3 regions of the Acidaminococcus timonensis genome follow, and region 1 is predicted to be linked to each of the others. Evidence: a T-box and tRNA genes for the amino acid it is inferred to sense, from the RefSeq annotation. Region 1 holds a T-box; the other regions hold tRNA genes.
The links. A T-box is a leader RNA that pairs with one kind of tRNA and senses whether it is charged. The one in region 1 lies ahead of BQ5462_RS04375 (valine--tRNA ligase), so its partner is inferred to be a tRNA-Val.

Region 1 (4,281 bases):
TACCTGAATGCGGTGGTGGGCCTGACCCGGAAATATTACGATGTAACGCTCATCCACCAGATGTTCCAGGAAATGGAAAACAGCGCCCTGGTGGATACCTTTACGGATCTGTTCTGGCTGGGGCTGGAATATTGTACCTATGCCAGGGAAATCCCTGTACGGCCGGTGCTGAAGTATCTGCGGGAACAGCACGCCAGGGCCTATTTCAACGGGACGAAGCTGGATAAGCAGGGGGTGGCCCACGAAATGCAGGCCGCCCGGTGGCACGAAGTGCTGGGAGAGAAACGGGACCTGCACGACCCCTGGGCCAGGGGCCTGTATGAAGGGCTATGCTTCGACCCTGCCTGGACTACCCAGCAACTCTGTGATCATTTCCGGAAACTGACCAAAAAGTACTTCGTGTCCCATTTCCTGGTGCGGGAAAGCCTGGAAAAGGTCATCATCAGCAAGGGTCTGGGCGATCTGATCGACTGGCTGCTGCCCCACATCAGCCGCAGGCAGGAAAGCGTGTTCAATTTCCTGTACTCCAAAAAGCAGGCACTGGACATCCTGTCCGGGAAAAAGGCCCACAACAGTCTGATGGAAATCATTACCGGCCAGACCCAGGCGGAGAACTACCAGTATATCGTGGACTGTTTCGGGGCCAGCATCTATCCGCCCAGGAAGATGCTGGACATCGACCAGGCCTGGTGCAGCGGGCCTCACAGAGGATGCCATCTGCATTTTACCCGGGGGCGCCTGGGAAGCAAAGGGACCACGGGCGAAGCCTCCCGCTGGCTGGAAGGGGCCCATCAGCAGCGGGTGAAGAATCTGGCCTACTACAAGGATCATGGGGAGCAGTGCCGGAAGAGCATTGCCAGGCTTACAGGACAGCTGCGCAGCGTCATGCGCATGAGCCGGACCCGGCTGCCCATTCCCTCCAAAGAGGGTGAACTGGTGCCCGGCCTGGTGTGGCGGGCCCTGAAGGTGAACGACGACAGGGTGTTCTTTGAAAATGAGACCGTGTCCACCCCGGACTTTACCATAGACCTGATGCTGGATGCTTCGGCCAGCCGGGGGGAATACCAGCAGGTCATTGCCTCCCAGGCCTATGTAATCGCCGAGAGCCTGCGCCAGTGCGGCATTCCCTATCAGGTGTATTCGTTCTGCACCCTGCGGGATTACACGGTATTGACCCTGTTCAAGGAGTACAGCGACAAGAAACGCTGCACCAGCATCTTCAACTATGTGGCCACCGGGTGGAACCGGGACGGGCTTGCCCTGCGGGGTGCCCGGCAGCTCATGGGGGATTTCACCCACACCCGGAAGATCCTGATTATGCTCACCGATGCGGAACCCAACGATGACAAGCCCCTGATGGGAGACGGATTGTTCAGCTCTGCAGAATACCGGGATGAAAAAGCAGTGGCCAATACGGCGGACGAGGCTGCCAGCCTGCGCCGGGAGGGAATCCGGGTCATTGGGCTGATCAATGGGGAAAACAGGCACATCATGAGCGATGCCCGGAAGATCTTCGGCAGGGATTGCGTGGAGGTCAGGGACCTGGACAAAATGGCCGACAGCGTGGGGAAGATCCTGTGCCGGCATATTGAGGCGCTGTAGCCATTGACTTTTCCCGTCCCCCTTGTTACAATGACTCCATACAGCTACAAACTGACAAAGGCGGGGAACGGAAGGAGTACAATGCCGCTTGCACAGCAGAGAGGATGCGGCTGGTGGAAGCATCTGTGCAATGCATGGGAAGTCGTCCGGGAGCCGGCGGGGTGGAGAGCCCTGCCCGGAGAAGGCACGTTACGTCTTTGAAGGTGCTCAAGCAATTGAGAATGTAGGTGGTACCGCGAACAACTCGTCCTATAAAACAGGGCGAGTTTATTTTTTTAAGGAGGCAGAACATGGCAGAAGAAAACAACATCCCCAAGGTCTATGATCCGGCCGCGGTGGAAAAGAAATGGTATGCATACTGGATCGAGAACGGGTTCTTCCATCAACCGGTGGACAAGAGCCGCAAACCGTTCAGCGTGGTGATCCCGCCTCCCAACATTACCGGGAAACTCCACATGGGCCATGCCCTGGACAATACCCTGCAGGATATCCTGGTGCGCTGGCATCGGATGATGGGGGACAACACCTGCTGGCTGCCCGGCTATGACCATGCAGGTCTGGCGACCCAGATTAAGGTGGAAGAGGAACTGAAGAAAAAAGAAGGGCTGACCCGGTATGACCTGGGCCGGGATGAATTTGTGAAACGGGTCTGGAAATGGAAGGAAGAATACGGTGATACCATCGTTACCCAGCTGAAATCCCTGGGCATTTCCTGCGACTGGGACCGCCAGCGTTTCACTATGGACGAAGGGCTGAGCCGTGCTGTGCGGGAGGCTTTTGTGAGCCTGTACGAAAAGGGCCTGATCTACAAAGGGACCCGGATGATCAACTGGTGCGTGAACTGCCGTACGGCCCTGTCCGATGTGGAAGTGGAACACCAGGATGACCCGGGTGCCCTGTGGTACATCAAATACCCCATCGTGGGCGAAACGGACAGCTATCTGACCATTGCCACCAGCCGTCCGGAAACCATCCCCGGGGATACGGCCGTAGCCGTGAACCCCAAAGATGAACGGTATGGCAAGCTGGTGGGCAAGAAGATCCTGCTGCCCACCACCAACCGGGAAATCCCCATCATCGCCGATGAGTATGTAGACCTGGAATTCGGTACCGGCGCTGTGAAGATTACTCCGGCCCACGATCCCAACGACTATGAAGTGGGCGAACGGCACAATCTGGAAAAAATCGTGGTCATCGGCCTGGACGGCAAGATGACGAAAGCCGCTGGCAAGTATGAAGGCCAGGACCGCTACGAATGCCGGAAGCAGATCGTCCAGGATCTGAAGGACATGGGCCTGCTGGTGAAAATCGAAGATGCGCCCCACGCGGTGGGCCACTGTCAGCGCTGCCACCACGTGGTGGAACCCATGGTCTCCACCCAGTGGTTCGTCAAGATGAAACCTCTGGCAGAAGCGGCCATCAAATGCGTCACCGAAGGCCATACCCAGTTCGTGCCCAGCCGGTTTACCAAGACCTATCTGCAATGGATGGAAAACATCCATGACTGGTGCATTTCCCGGCAGATCTGGTGGGGCCATCGGATCCCGGTTTGGTACTGTGATGACTGCGGCGCCGTGTCCGCCTCCCGGACGGATCTGACCACCTGCCCGAAATGCGGCAGTACCCACATCCATCAGGACGAAGATGCCCTGGATACCTGGTTCAGCTCTGGCCTGTGGCCGTTCTCCACCTTCGGCTGGCCGGACAAAACTCCGGAACTGGAACAATGGTATCCCACCAGCGTGCTGGTTACCGGCTATGACATCATCTTCTTCTGGGTGGCCCGGATGATCACCATGGGTGAGGAATTCATGGGCAAAGAACCCTTCAAGCATGTATTCATCCACGGGCTGGTGCGGGACGAACAGGGCCGCAAGATGAGCAAATCCCTGGGCAACGGCATCGATCCCCTGGACGTAATCGGCAAATATGGCGCCGATACCCTGCGGTTCATGCTGATCACCGGCAATACCCCGGGCAATGACATGCGGTTTTACTGGAACCGGATCGAAAGCACCCGGAATTTCGCCAACAAGATCTGGAACGCTTCCCGGTTCGCCCTGATGAACCTGGACGGCTACGATAAAAACGCGGAAAAAGCGCCTCTGACCCTGGCGGATCAATGGATCCTGTCCCGGCTGCAGCACACCATCCAGGCCGTATCCGATTACCTGGAGAAATTCGAACTGGGAGAAGCCGGCCGTCTGATCTACGATTTCATCTGGGGCGAAGTATGCGACTGGTACATCGAACTGGCCAAACCCCGTCTGTATAACAAAGAGGATGCGGCCCAGCGGGCCACGGCCCAGAGCGTGCTGTGCCGGGTACTGGGCGATGCCATGAAGCTGCTGCATCCCTATATGCCCTTCATCACGGAAGAAATCTGGCAGCACCTGCCCCATGAAGGTAAGAGCATCATGATCGCTCCCTGGCCGAAGGCAGATGATGCCCTGATCGACGACACGGTGGAAAAACAGATGACCGTCATCATGGATTCCATCAAGTCCATCCGGAACATGCGGGCAGAAGTGAATGCCGCTCCGGGTCACAAGGCTCCGGCTACGGTGCTGGTGGACGAGGACCTGAAGGACGTGTTCAAGGCCCATGCTTCCTATATCCAGCAGCTGGGTACGGTGGACAGCCTGACTATCGGTGGCATGGACGATGTGGCTCCGGAAA
Region 2 (4,281 bases), on a different contig from region 1:
GTAACGCCAATCTGGATGGGCAGGAACACGATCCCGGAACCGATGGCCATCCCCACACTCATGACGATCCAGCCCCAATCCGTTTCATCAAAGCGGATGGATTGTTTCCATTCTTCCTGCGTCATTCCGGCCCGTTCCCAGGGAACCCGGGAAGAGGGGTTTCGTTTCTCTTCTGTCATCATAATGACCTCCTTGGTTTGGAATATATCTGTGACTCAGTGTAAGCAGATTATATGATTCAGAAGATATCGCTGACAAATCGCCATGTGTTTCGTATAACGAAAATAATCAATGCCTTTAGTTTCTTAAAAAGAAATAAATTCAGAATTGAATGGACAAAACAGCAAAATTATAAAAAAAGGGCCCTCCGATTACAGAAAAAATTGATTTTTAAGAGACCAAAAAAAGGACGTGAGCAAAATGGCTCACGTCCCTGGATGGTGGAGAATCGAACTTCAGCCCACCAGTCTTGCTTTTTATTTCTCCGCAATGGCTTCGATTTCGCATTTCACGCCCAGGGGCAGATCTTTCACTGCCACGCAGGAACGGGCCGGGTTGCTGACGAAGTATTTCTTGTATACAGCATTGAAGGCGGCGAAATCGCCCATGTCGGCCAGGAAGCAGGTGGTCTTGACCACTTTGTCGAACCCGCTGCCGGCGGCTTCCAGGATGGCTCCCACATTCTTGCAGGATTGTTCAGCCTGGACTTCGATGGCTTCCCCGCCTACCTTGCCCGTAGCCGGATCAATGGGGGTCTGCCCGGACACAAATACCATATTGCCGCACACCTTGCCCTGGGAATAAGGGCCTACTGCGGCCGGAGCATTTTTCGTTGCAATCGTTTCTGCCATACTTATGATCTCCCTTCAAAAGCCTGATTTGTACATCCATGATAATATAGCTGGCCGATTCTGTCAAACCTTTTCAGGGAATTCCGCAAGCCTGTTATATAATTGCACAATCATCCCTTACTTCACCACCAGGAAATAATGATCCGTGGTGTCCACCAGGCTGTTGCTCAGCAGGCTTGCAAAGCCGGCTCCATCCAGCCCCCTGGCCTGGACGGAGAAGCTGTATTTCCCGTTGTTCCACTGGGCCGCATATGCTTTGTCGCCCAGTTTGGCAATCTGCACTTCTTCCCCGTTTACGGTTTTCTTTTCCCATTTAGCACCGTAAATACCACTGAGATTATTATTTTTATTGACTTTCTTCAAAGCAGTACGAACCCGCAGCACCGTGTCCGGCTGCCCCAGTTTCGTGAATTCCAGGTCGGCCAGTTCTTTGCTGATCACAGAAATATACGTGCAGGCATAGCCGGAATCCTTCGTCAGGTACAGGGGCGCATAGCCCAGGACTTTAGCCGCTTCGGCATAGGTGTCATAGGACACCATGGGGTTGGGGATCTGGTCCCCTTTGGCCTGGGGTGCCGCAAAGGCGGCCGGTGCCAGCAGCAGGCAGGCGGACGCAATGGCCAGAGACCGTTTCAAACCATTCATTTTCATACCAATTACCTCATTTCAAACAAACTTGCCCTCATCAGGGCAAGAGGTATTGTATCACGTCCGGTGGACATTGACGAGACAAGAGAATATGTAATTTTATGCATAAAATAGGCCTGAAAAAAGTCAGTTGAAAAATAGAAGCGATAACAAGGTAAAAAAGGGAGGAAAGAAAATGGATAACAATAACAATAATCATCCACCCGCATAGCGGGTGGTTTTTCCTTTTCGGGCATAGCCCTAATACTACTGGCAACGTACAAGTACGTTAAAAAATTGGCCTGTCAGCCACGCACAGGATTACTTGCTACCCGTAAACGGGTCCCTGGGGTCGAAGATACTTAACTGATCCGCTACCCTATCCTGCTTCAGCTGATTGGCAATATAATTTTTAATTGCCACAGTATTTTTGCCGACAGTATCGACATAGTATCCCTTGCACCAAAATTCGCGATTTCGGTAAGCAAATTTCATATTTCCAAACTTCTGGAAAATCATGAGACTGCTTTTGCCTTTCAGGTATCCCATGAATCCCGAAACGCTAATTTTGGGCGGGATACTTACTAACAGATGCACATGGTCAGGACAGATTTCTCCTTCGATAATCTCTACCCCTTTCCATGAGCAAAGTTGTCGTAAGATTTCTCTGATCGCCAACCTTTTTTCTTCATAGAAAACTTTTCTCCGATACTTTGGAGCAAACACAATATGATACTTACAATTCCATCTTGTGTGTGCTAAACTATGGTTAACATTACTTTGCCCACTTGGCATTGTAGTGCACCTCCTAATGTTTTACTTTGCATGACTGACAGGTCAATTGCATCGTACTACATTGGGAGTTTTTTTCATAGCTATAAGCTTTCCGGAACCACGCCACTATGGCGTGGTTTTCAAAAGAACACAAAAAAGGCTGTTGCCTCAGCAACAGCCACTCTTTGCAATTGGTGGGATTATGCGGATTCGAACCGTAGACCTCATCGATGTGAGCGATGCGCTCTAACCAACTGAGCTATAATCCCGATAAATTGTATTATACGCTTATGGTCCGGAAATTGCAAGTCTTTTTATAAAAAAATCCCTGCCAGCACCCCAGCCACCACCAGCCCGGGCAGCATATTCCCCACCCGGATCTTGAGCAGCTTCGTCATGTTGATGCCCACGCCCAAAATCATGAGCCCGCCGCTGGCAGCGATCTCCTGCACCACGGTCTGGCTCATATAGGGCCCCAGCAGCCCTGCCAGGGCCGTCAGGGTCCCCTGGTAGATACCCACGGACAGCGCGCTGAACAGCACGCCGATGCCCATATTGGACGCATAGATGATGCCGCTGAGCCCGTCGATCATGGCCTTGGTGTACAGGGTGGTGGCATCCCCGGTGAGCCCGTCCTGGATGGAGCCCACGATGGCCATGGCCCCCACACAGTACAGCAGGCTGGTGGACAGGAAGCCCTCCACGAAGGCGTCCGTACTGGCGTCTCCCTGGCCCTTGGCCTTCTGTACCTTCCGGGCCAGCCACTGGCCCACCTTTTCCAGTTTGTCCTCGATATCCAGGGCCTCCCCCACGATGGACCCTACCACCAGGCTGATGATGGTGATCAGGATGTGGGTGCCCTGGAGGGCCATCTGCAGCCCCAGCAGGATCACGCACAGGGCCAGGCCGTAGATGACGGTCTCCTGGTACTTTTCCTTGATGCCCCGACCCACCAGGATTCCCACCAGGCTGCCGGCGGCAATGGCCGCCACGTTCACGATCGTACCCGTTCCAACCATACTGGCTCCTTACACGGTAAAACGGCCGGCTGCTTTCCGTTTCACCACGGATTCCGGCCCTTTCAACAGTTCATAGATCCGTTCCAGGTCTTCATCTCCATAATATTCGATGAGGATCCGCCCCCCTTTTTTCCCTTCAGGCTGGATCTTCACCCGGGTACCCAGATACTGGATCAGCTGTTCCTGGAAGGCCTTCACATCCACATCCGTATCGGCTGCATGCTTTTTTTTCTTTTTCTCTTTCCGGACCGATTTCTCCGGTTCGATCAGATTCTGTTCCGTTTTCATATAGATGTGGTATGGCTTGCCTTCCTTCACGGCTTTCACCACTTCTTCCAGGATCCGGGCGGACCAGCCGCCTTCCACGGCCTGGGTGGCCACCTTTTCCATCTGGGCCGCCTGAGGAAGCCCCAGGAGCGGCCGTGCCTGGCCGGCCGTCAGTTTCCCCGCGGAGACCAGTTCCTGCACCTTAGGCGGCAATTTCAGCAGCCGCAGGGCATTGGTCACCGCCACCCGGCTCTTGCCCAGTTTTTTCGCCGCTTCCTCCTGGGTCAGCCCCAGGGCGTCCATCATGTTCTGAATGCCTTTGGCCTCTTCCAGAGGGTCCAGGTCGCTGCGCTGCATGTTTTCCACCAGGGCCACTTCCATCATGGTGGCGTCGTCGTAGTCCCGGATCACCACCGGGACCTTGCTGAGGCCTGCCTCTTTCGCTGCCCGCCAGCGCCGCTCCCCGGCCACGATTTCGTACTGCCGGCCCTTTTTCCGCACGATCAGGGGCTGGATCACCCCGCTGTGCTTCACGCTTTCCACCAGTTCCCGGAGTTTGTCCGGGTCGAACACCGTCCGGGGCTGGTAGGGGTTGGGCCGCAGGTTCTTTACAGCCACTTCGCCCACGTTTTCTTCCGCTTTTCGTTCTTCGATGACCGGGGCCGGCGCCTTCCGGCTCCGGGTGCCGAACATCTTGTCCAGGCCCGTCAGGCCCAGGCCTCCTTTTTTACCGGCCACGCCGC
Region 3 (4,281 bases), 1.1 Mb from region 1:
TCACTGCTGTTGTTGTTTTTTGTGATTTTCATGGGCATGATCACCAGAAAGTGGCCATTCTGGCCTGCGAGTGTGCACCGGAAGGCGTGGACGTGAACAGACTGTATAAGAATCTGCTGCTTACAGCCATCCTGTTCAGCCTGTCTGCTTTTGTGGTTTCCTATCTGGGAATTTATACAAAACTTTTCCTGTAATATATAGTAGGAAATTGATTTGGCATGAATAAAAAAAGAAGCTGTGAAAAAAATCATTCACAGCTTCTGAATTTTGCCAGCGGAAGCTGGCTTCCATCGGCTAGTAGCTAGAGACTAGTGACTAGTGACGGGGGACGTGAAAAAGCATTTTTCACATCCCCTTTTATTCATAATGATTCAGGATGTTCCGTACCCGTTCTTTTTTTGACCTGGGAATTTTCCATTCGTAGTTGCTGAAGTTGTTTTCCTTGTGATCCGTGGAATAATCGGCATAATCGAAATCGTGATCCCGTTCGTAGCTGCGGTTGTAATCGCCGTGTCCATCGTCAAGCTGCCAGATGCTTTCCATTCCCTGCATTTCCTTTCTTTTGCAATCAACAGGACAGCCCCCTGCAAACAGGTGGGCTTGGTTCTTTTGCTGGTAATTTCCTGATAAACAGTGTACAATAAATACAGAATAAGTCAATACGTTGTTGCAGTGATACAGAATTAGGGGAGTGGATGCCATGAAAATCGTAACGTATGAATACGATCAGGATGTACAGGTAGGCGTAATTTCTGATGACGGTAAGTATGTCTACCCGGCCAATAAATATGCCAATATGTATGAACTGATCCAGGAAAGCGACTTTGAAGAACTGCTGAGCATCAATCGGATGGCTCTGGGCGGCGTACCTCTGGATCAGGTGAAGATCCTGGCTCCTCTGACCCACCCCCGGAACGATATCATCTGCCTGGGCATCAACTACAAATCCCATGACGAGGAACTGCCCGATGCCTATGTTCCGGAAAAAATCGTACAGCGCCAGGTCCCTGTGTATTTCTCCAAACGGGTGGACCGGGCCACGGATCCGGACGGCATCATTGACGGCCATTTCAATGTAGTCAAGGAACTGGACTACGAATGTGAACTGGCTGTGATCATCGGCAAAGAAGCCAGAAACGTGGAAGAAAAAGATGCTGCCGATTACGTATTCGGCTATACCATCATCAACGATGTAACGGCCCGTGATGTGCAGGTGGCCCATAAACAATGGTATTTCGGGAAGAGCCTGGATACCTTTGCCCCCATGGGACCCTGCATCGTGACCGCGGATGAATTCCCGTTCCCGCCGGCGCTGCATCTGACCTGCAAGGTGAACGGCCAGCTGCGCCAGGACAGCAATACCAAATACCTGGTGCATGGGATTCCGTATATCATCAGCGAATTGTCCAAGGGCATGACGCTGCGGGCAGGGACCATTATCGCTACCGGTACGCCTTCCGGTACGGGTATCGGTATGAACCCGCCCCAGTTCCTGAAAAACGGGGATGTGGTGGAATGCAGCATCGAAGGAATCGGGACGCTGCGGAATGTGGTGAAATGATAATCGCTAGTCTCTAGTCACTAGTCTACAGCCGATGGTGAGAAATCGCCATCGGCGATTTCTTTTATGTAACAAAAAACGCTGCCCCCGCAGGACAGCGTTTCTACTTTTTAATTGGTGGAACTAACTGGACTCGAACCAGTGACCCCCACGATGTCAACGTGATACTCTAACCATCTGAGCTATAGTTCCATAAGCAACATCATTATTCTACTCGAAACAGGGTCCTGTTGTCAATAGGGTTTCCTGTTTCTTTTTTACCGGGGAAACGATATAATGAATATATTGGACAACTTATGGAAACAGGTAGGAGGAATGGAGTTTGCCTGAAGTGACGGAAAAACGGTTTGCCTTCCGGGATGCGCGGGAAATGGTGGCGGTCCTGGGAGAAAATGATGAATATCTGCGGCAGATGCAGCAGGTACTGGGCTGCCAGCTGATTCCCCGGGGCAACGAGCTCATTGCCCAGGGAAGCAGCCAGGATACGGAACTGGCGGAAAAACTGGTGGGAGAACTGCTATACCTGTATCGGCAGGGGCTGCCCATCACCGAACATGACGTGAAGTACAGTCTGAAACTGGTCCTGGACGGGCAGGAAGAACAGCTGCACAAGCTGTTTACCGATACGGTACTGACCACAGTGCGGGGTCGCCAGGTAAAGGCCAAGACCCTGGGTCAGCTCCAGTATCTGAAGACCATTGCCCAGAACGATATCACCATTGCCATCGGACCGGCTGGCACGGGCAAGACCTACCTGGCCGTGGCCATGGCCGTCAAGGCGTTGAAGAACAAGGATGTGGAACGGATCATCCTGACCCGGCCTGCGGTGGAAGCCGGCGAAAAGCTGGGGTTCCTGCCGGGCGACCTGCAGGAAAAGGTGGACCCGTATCTGCGGCCCCTGTACGATGCTCTCTATGAGATGCTGGGGATGGAGGCTTTCCAGAAGAACCTGCAGCGGGGCATCATCGAAGTGGCGCCATTGGCCTACATGCGGGGACGTACGTTGAATGACGCTTTCATCATCCTGGACGAAGCCCAGAACACCACGGCAGAACAGATGCGCATGGCACTCACCCGGTTCGGCTTCGGCTCCAAGCTGGTGGTCACCGGGGATGCCACCCAGGTGGACCTGCCCAGTGGACGGCAGTCGGGACTGGTGAACGCGGCCTATGTGCTGCGCAATGTGCCGGGCATCGGGATTGTGCATTTCAGCGAGCACGATGTGGTCCGTCACGAAATCGTAGGGGCCATCATCAAGGCATATGAAAAATATGACAAAGCCCGGAAGGAACGGAAACGGGCAGCAGAGCCTAAAGGAGAAGAACAATGATTGTTACACTGGAAAACAACCAGGAAGAGATCGCCATTCCGGAAGAACTGGAAGCGACTCTGAAAAAGGCCATGGACATTGTGGCCCGGAAGGAAAATTTGACGGACAACACGGAAGTGGATATCACCATTGTAAACAATGAGGAAATCCATACCCTGAACCGGGAGTACCGGGGCATCGACCGTCCCACGGACGTACTGAGCTTTGCCCTGGACGAGGGGGACGAGGAACCGGAAGTGGACGACGGGGCAGCAGAGCACCTGCTGGGAGATGTGATCATTTCCGCTCCCCGGGCTGTAGAGCAGGGGGAGGAATTCGGCCACGGACTTACCCGGGAAATGACGTATCTGGCCGTGCACGGCATGCTGCACTTGCTGGGCTATGACCATATGGTGGAAGCAGACAAGAGAGTCATGCGAGCCCGGGAAGAAGAAATCCTGCGGGAACTGGACCTGGCGGAAGAAAAATACGGAGGCTGACATGGACCGGGAACTGTTCGAAGCGGCGGTGAAGGCCCGGCAGCACAGCTACAGCCCCTATTCCCACTTTGCGGTAGGGGCGGCGGTGCGGGCTGGCGACGGAAGAATCTTCACCGGCTGTAACATTGAGAACGCTTCCTATGGCCTGTGTATCTGCGCCGAACGGTGTGCCATCTTTGCGGCGGTGAAGGAAGGGGTGCAGGAGTTTTCGGCCCTTTGTGTCACAGCGGATACCTCGCAGCCGGTGTCTCCCTGTGGAGCCTGCCGGCAGGTGATGGCAGAATTTGCCATCCCGAAAGTATATCTGACGAATCTGAAAGGCGAATGGAAGGAAACCACGGTGGCGGAACTGCTGCCGTACAGTTTTGTGTTATAAAAGAAAGGAATCTGCATGGAACAGCAAGAACAGAAACAGCACCGCTCCGGCTTTGTGGCCGTTGTGGGACGCCCCAATGCGGGCAAGAGCACCCTGGTGAACCAGTTGGTGGGGGAAAAGGTGGCCATCATTTCCGACCGGCCTCAGACCACCCGGAACCGGATCCTGAGCATCTTGAGCACGGATGCGGCCCAGATGGTCTTCCTGGATACCCCGGGTCTGCACAAACCCCAGGATAAACTGGGGGAACACATGGTCCAGGCAGCGGTGAATGCCATCAAGGAAGTGGATGTGGTACTGTTCGTGGTGGATGCCTCGGAAAAGCGGGGCAAGGGAGAACAGGTCATCCTGGAGCGGCTGAAGGAAGAATGTAAGGCTCCGGTGATCCTGGTGCTGAACAAAATCGACCAGATCTCCAACAAGGAGAGCCTGCTGCCCATCATCGCCCATTTCCAGAAAGAATACCCCTTCCGCAGCATCCTGACCCTGTCCGCCCTGGCCGATGAGGACTTTACACCGCTTTTGCAGGAAATCG

Region 2: it has a tRNA-Val gene. The T-box ahead of BQ5462_RS04375 (valine--tRNA ligase) is inferred to sense a tRNA for this amino acid. The anticodon was not compared.
Region 3: it has a tRNA-Val gene. The T-box ahead of BQ5462_RS04375 (valine--tRNA ligase) is inferred to sense a tRNA for this amino acid. The anticodon was not compared.

What each region holds. Positions count from the first base shown of each region.
Region 1 covers NZ_FNWH01000006.1:89,252-93,532, forward strand. Annotated here, with positions in the region: gene BQ5462_RS04370 (vWA domain-containing protein) at 1-1,602, shown strand, start outside; T-box leader at 1,657-1,857, shown strand; gene BQ5462_RS04375 (valine--tRNA ligase) at 1,893-4,281, shown strand, end outside.
Region 2 covers NZ_FNWH01000004.1:287,478-291,758, forward strand. Annotated here, with positions in the region: gene BQ5462_RS01660 (amino acid permease) at 1-179, opposite strand, end outside; gene BQ5462_RS01665 (RidA family protein) at 477-851, opposite strand; gene BQ5462_RS01670 (hypothetical protein) at 969-1,502, opposite strand; gene tnpA (IS200/IS605 family transposase) at 1,800-2,273, opposite strand; tRNA gene BQ5462_RS01680 (tRNA-Val) at 2,445-2,521, opposite strand; gene BQ5462_RS01685 (DUF554 domain-containing protein) at 2,567-3,271, opposite strand; gene BQ5462_RS01690 (ParB/RepB/Spo0J family partition protein) at 3,281-4,276, opposite strand; gene BQ5462_RS01695 (ParA family protein) at 4,266-4,281, opposite strand, start outside.
Region 3 covers NZ_FNWH01000006.1:1,212,898-1,217,178, reverse strand. Annotated here, with positions in the region: gene BQ5462_RS09640 (hypothetical protein) at 1-194, shown strand, start outside; gene BQ5462_RS09635 (hypothetical protein) at 358-543, opposite strand; gene BQ5462_RS09630 (fumarylacetoacetate hydrolase family protein) at 701-1,561, shown strand; tRNA gene BQ5462_RS09625 (tRNA-Val) at 1,677-1,753, opposite strand; gene BQ5462_RS09620 (PhoH family protein) at 1,884-2,891, shown strand; gene ybeY (rRNA maturation RNase YbeY) at 2,888-3,370, shown strand; gene BQ5462_RS09610 (cytidine deaminase) at 3,372-3,746, shown strand; gene era (GTPase Era) at 3,762-4,281, shown strand, end outside.